2 linked regions of the Flocculibacter collagenilyticus genome follow. The protein of the gene in region 2 interacts with the protein of the main gene of each other region in a pairwise test. Links are inferred from orthologs where the notes say so. Each region holds a gene or a part of one and is shown on either strand. Other genes may lie near its edges.

The links.
Region 1: the proteins of bioH (region 2) and acpP interact in binary tests that used the Escherichia coli proteins (3 or more experiments, as listed by UniProt). The link is inferred for Flocculibacter collagenilyticus from one-to-one orthologs.

The regions. Positions count from the first base shown.
Region 1 is NZ_CP059888.1:2,218,559-2,221,326, reverse strand. The notes cover bases 1-2,717. They hold acpP (acyl carrier protein), read left to right. Parts: upstream 1-1,099; coding sequence 1,100-1,336; downstream 1,337-2,717. Other genes in these bases: fabF (beta-ketoacyl-ACP synthase II), read left to right, coding at 1,427-2,665; fabG (3-oxoacyl-ACP reductase FabG), read left to right, coding at 175-909; fabD (ACP S-malonyltransferase), read left to right, coding at 1-160. UniProt on the Escherichia coli protein: Carrier of the growing fatty acid chain in fatty acid biosynthesis.
Region 2 is NZ_CP059888.1:489,841-492,680, forward strand. The notes cover bases 43-2,831. They hold bioH (pimeloyl-ACP methyl ester esterase BioH), read left to right. Parts: upstream 43-944; coding sequence 945-1,718; downstream 1,719-2,831. Other genes in these bases: HUU81_RS02190 (M14 family zinc carboxypeptidase), read left to right, coding at 43-60; HUU81_RS02195 (ComF family protein), read right to left, coding at 74-820; HUU81_RS02205 (hypothetical protein), read left to right, coding at 1,877-2,221; HUU81_RS02210 (putative metalloprotease CJM1_0395 family protein), read left to right, coding at 2,234-2,831. Also shown: more of HUU81_RS02190, read left to right, coding at 1-42; more of HUU81_RS02210, read left to right, coding at 2,832-2,840. UniProt on the Escherichia coli protein: The physiological role of BioH is to remove the methyl group introduced by BioC when the pimeloyl moiety is complete. It allows to synthesize pimeloyl-ACP via the fatty acid synthetic pathway through the hydrolysis of the ester bonds of pimeloyl-ACP esters.

The DNA of each region.
Region 1 (2,768 bases), 1.7 Mb from region 2 along the record:
GACTGAAGTAGTGCAATTTATGGCGAATAATGGCGTTACTGAACTATATGAATTTGGCCCTGGAAAAGTATTAACAGGGCTTACTAAGCGAATCGATCGATCGATTTCAGCTAAAGCTGTCAATGATATCGCATCCATCAATGCGTTAATTGGAGAATAATTATAATGAGCTTTATGAGTTTGGAAGGTAAAGTTGCACTAGTAACAGGAGCTAGCCGTGGTATTGGCAAAGCAGTAGCTGAAAAGTTAGTCAGCTTAGGTGCCACTGTAATTGGTACCGCAACATCAGAAAATGGCGCGGCAGCAATCAGTGATTATTTGGCAGATAATGGGAAAGGTTATGTGCTAAATGTTACTCAAGATGCTTCTATTGCAGCATTATTTGAAGCGATAAAAGAGCATCATGGGCAAATAGATATCTTGGTAAACAATGCTGGGATCACTCGCGACAATTTAATGATGCGTATGAAAGATGAAGAGTGGTCTGATATTTTAGATACTAACTTGTCATCGGTGTTTAAGCTAAGTAAAGCTGTTCTTCGTGGTATGATGAAGAAGCGCAACGGGCGAATTATTAATATTGGTTCGGTTGTCGCAACAATGGGGAATGCAGGGCAGGCTAATTACGCAGCTGCAAAAGCGGGTGTGATTGGCTTTTCAAAGTCACTAGGTCGTGAAGTTGCTTCTCGTGGTATTACTGTGAATGTAATAGCACCGGGATTTATCGATACTGATATGACAAAAGAGTTAAACGACGAGCAACGCGAAGCGATATTCTCGCAAGTGCCTGCTAACAGGTTAGGACAACCAGAAGAAATTGCGTCTACGGTAGCGTTTCTAGCGTCTGACGAAGCTGCATACATTACAGGTGAAACTATTCACGTGAATGGCGGCATGTATATGGTTTAATTTGCAGTTAAAGTTGCAAATAAGTTAAAACTAGTTCATAAATAACAGCGAAGTGTATTGATCAGGAGAGTTATCAGGTTTGACCACTAGCAAATTCATGCGCCTAAACTTGAAACCTCAAATTTGAAAGAATACACTACCCGCAAAATTCATAAAAGTGCGCGATTGCGTAGAGAAAAAGGAAAAAAAAATGAGCAATATCGAAGAACGTGTATCAAAAATCATTATTGAACAACTTGGCGTAAAAGAAGAAGAAGTAAAGTCAGAAGCTTCATTTGTTGATGATTTAGGTGCAGACTCTTTAGATACAGTTGAATTAGTAATGGCTCTAGAAGAAGAGTTTGATACTGAGATCCCTGATGAAGAAGCAGAGAAAATCACTACTGTTCAATCTGCTGTAGATTATATCAAAGCTCACGCTGAGTAATTCTATTTCAAGAATTTTGTAAGACAGGCAGCCTAGGCTGCCTTTCTTTTTCCTCTTTATTTTTTAGTTACCCCATATTTGGAGGAAGATGTGACTAAACGCCGAGTTGTTGTAACGGGAATGGGCCTTTTAACCCCTTTGGGTAATTCTGTAGATGCTACCTGGAACGCCTTAGTAAAAGGTGAAAGTGGGATCACTGATATTACGCACTTTGATGTATCTGAATACAACACAAAATTTGCAGGCCAAGTAAAAGACTTTAATGTCGAAGAGTACATGGCAAAAAAAGATGCAAAGAAAATGGATTTGTTTATCCAATATGGAGTAGCTGCTGGTGTTCAAGCAATCAAAGACTCTGGCCTAGAAATTACTGAAGCAAATGCACCTAGAATTGGCGCTGCAATAGGTTCAGGCATTGGTGGCTTAGGATTAATTGAAGAAAACCACGCTAAATTATTATCAAGCTCACCTCGTAAGTTATCTCCTTTTTTTGTTCCATCTACCATCATTAACATGATAGCGGGTCATCTTTCTATTATGTTCGGCTTGAAAGGCCCTAATATCTCAATCGTAACTGCGTGCACTTCGGGTGTTCATAATATCGGACATGCAGCAAGAATGATTGCGTATGGTGATGCCGATGCGATGGTGGCAGGAGGAGCAGAAAAGGCGTCTACTTGTTTGGGTATGGGCGGGTTTTCTGCTGCACGTGCGCTATCAACACGTAATGATGATCCACAATCGGCTAGCCGTCCTTGGGATAAAGACAGAGATGGATTTGTTTTAGGTGATGGTGCAGGCGTTATGGTGCTAGAAGAATATGAACACGCCAAAGCTCGCGGAGCAAAAATATACGCCGAATTAGCAGGCTTTGGGATGAGCGGTGATGCTTTTCATATGACGTCGCCTCCTGCTGATGGTGAAGGAGCCGCAACTGCGATGGAGAATGCCATTAAAGATGCGAACGTTGCCAAGGATAAAGTTGGCTATATCAACGCACATGGCACTTCAACTATGGCTGGTGATTTAGCTGAAACTGCAGCTGTAAAGCGAGTGTTTGGCGATCATGCTAAGGCGTTAGCTGTGAGTTCATCGAAATCCATGACAGGACATCTATTAGGTGCTGCAGGTGCTGTGGAGTCTATATTTACTACGTTAATGTTAAACCACTCCGTTATTACACCAACGATTAATTTAGATAACCCAGATGAAGGCTGTGATTTAGACTATGTCCCGCATGAAGCGCGTGATGCTAAATTAGAGTATGCACTATGTAATTCATTTGGTTTTGGTGGAACTAACGGCTCTATTTTATTCAAAAAGATATAAACATACTTTAAGTTTGATGCGTTCTTTGCGTATCTTACCGTTGAATAATTAGGTAATATTTAAGGTAGAACCTTATACAAGGCCTGATACTGATACATGAGCA
Region 2 (2,840 bases):
AGCCGTATTTTTAGCAACGCACTCTTTTTCTCTAAGGTTTATTCAACCAAAGCAGAGTAGGTAATTTAGCGTATTAGGCTGGCGTAATTGCAAGTGTCCATATCGATACGGTTTTTACGCCTGCTTGATGCAACACTCGGGTGATTTGCTGTGCGGTAGCCCCTGTTGTGATTACATCATCAATCACCGCAACATGCTGGTAATTTGCGTTGGCGCATTTCGGGGTAAATTTAAATGTATTTATGTCCTTTTTAAGGCGGGCGATACGTGTTTTACCTGCTTGTGCTAAGCGCAAACGTGTTCGCTTTAGGCTAGTGACATCCTGCGTTATTGTTAATGAAGCACTTAGTTGTTCACTAATCAGCTGCGCTTGATTAAATCCTCGCCAGAGGTATTTGATAGGGTGTAGTGGTACAGGAATTAATACATCTGGTTTTAAGTGGGGCTGTTGCTGTAACTCAAGCTGGATCTTTTCTTTCAATAAAGTGGTCAGTAACGTGCCACTAGCGTAATGGTTTTGATATTTAAATTGAGATATCAGTTGATTAAAAGGCCATTTATATTCCGCAAGCGCAAGCTGATGTTGCCAATTTGGGCGATTCAAACCTGCTCTTATATCGTAGTAATTTAATAAGCAGCCTGTGCGTTCATGGTAGCTGGGTAAGTCTTTATAACAACATTGGCAAAGCCCTTTTACATGGCTCCATTCATCCAATGGCATTTGACACACAAAGCATCGGCTTGAAAATGATGTGCTTAAAGTTTGTTGTGCTTTTTTATAGAGCGTGTTGCTGAGTGCGCTTTTAATATCACTAAACATTGCAATTCCTTTTGCGAAACGTATGATCACGGCTTCAATTAATACCTGTGGTTAACACTGTTAGTGCGATTAGTGCAATTAGTGCAAACCGATGTCTGTTCTTATTTGAGTAAGCGTGAGTGTAATGGTTATATCGCAATATCAGCAACAAAGTAAAGCAAAGCCTACACTAGCCTTGATTCATGGCTGGGGAGTAAACCATAAAGTGTTTAGCTCGATTGAACCTGAGCTGGCTGAAAAATTCGACTTACTTTTAATTGATTTACCCGGCTTCGGCAATCAGGTTCAGCAATCAATAGCAGAGTATGATTTAGAGTCACTAGCTAACGTAGTTGCAGAACAAGTACCAGATAATGCCATTGTTTGTGGGTGGTCTTTGGGTGGTTTGGTTGCACTGAAAATGGCAATCTTAGCGCCAAAGCGATATAAGGCCATAGGCTTGATTGCAAGCTCTCCACGCTTTGTTGAAACAGATAATTGGCGAGGTATCAAGCCCTCGGTACTTACCCAGTTTGCTGCCGAATTAGCTAAAAATATTGAACAAACGATAGCTCGATTTTTAGCCATTCAAGCAATGGGGGCTGAAAATGCCCGTAGTGACATTAAACAGTTAAAAGCACAGCTATCAACTATGCCTGCGCCGTCTTCACAGGCGTTATATGCAGGCTTGGATATTTTACAAGATACAGATTTAAGAGATCAGCTAAAGTCTATTGAAATCCCGATAAAAGGGATTTTTGGCAAATTAGACAGTTTGGTGCCGTATGCAAGTGTGCAGGCATTAGCTGGGCAATCGTGCTTTTCACACTTAGCCATTATTGAAAAAGCCTCACATGCCCCGTTTGTTTCTCATAAAGAAGCGTTTTTATCGCACTTTTTTGATATGTTTGAAAATTAATAATTATTTCAATTAAGTAGCTTGGTTTTGGTTACGAAATCAAGCAGAGCGCGTGCTTTATTTGAGGCTAACGCTATTACAAATACGCTAAAAGCTTTATTTTTACTTCTGAATGGTTAATAATTATACAGTGCTATTGTAACTTTCGGGAGGTAGCCATGACAGATAACTTTGCCAGTATAAACTCAGCATTCAATTCAGGAGTGCAAGGTTTCTCACGCGCCTCTGATGGGCTTAAAGATGTAGCTTTAAATATTAATCGACGAGCTGCACAAGAGCGTGAGATCCAAAACCTACAAGATACATCAGTTGGAAATGCACGTGATCAACAAGCGCTTGAGGTTGCAGACGATGCTGTTAACCAACCGACCACACCAACGGCGCCAGATTTTACAGATTCATTAGTGCAATTGCGGGTTGAGCAACGAAATGCAGAAGTGAATGCAAAAACCATTGAAACCGCAGATGATGTACTGGGTACTATCATTGATGTAAGAGTATAGAGTGTTAATTCTATGAATATTGCGACGCCATATCCAACTCATATACCAATGAGTAACGCTAATCCCGCAACAGAGGCTGCGAAGCGGGATAGCGATGCGCGTCAGCTTATTGTTAAAACAGAAGAGATGGCGGCAGGTAACGCTGAAAAGGGCGTGGGTGCAGAGTCTGACCGTGCCAAATCTCAATCTGCCTTAGTCCAATCTCCAGTTTATGAATTTCCAAGTAATGACAAGTCTGATAAAGATGAAATTCATGAGCGAGAAAAAAATCCAGATCAAGATTCTTCTCAGCAAGAGCCTTCCCAAGACTCTTCTCAAAATGACGCGTCAGGTTCAGATTCTTCCCAATCAGGTGACACGTCAGGTGATACGTCAGGTGAAAATCAAGATGCAAATGGCAGTACCGAAGACGCTCAATCAGACGCTGAAAGGCGCGAGCAAGAGCTTGAGTTAAAGCAAGTTCAAGAACTTAAGCAACGAGATGCGGAAGTGAAAGCTCATGAGCAGGCGCATGCCGCTATTGGCGGTAGTTATGCAGGCGCGCCTTCCTATGAATATGAGACTGGTCCTGATGGTGCAAAATATGCGGTGAGTGGAGAAGTATCGATTGATACGGCAC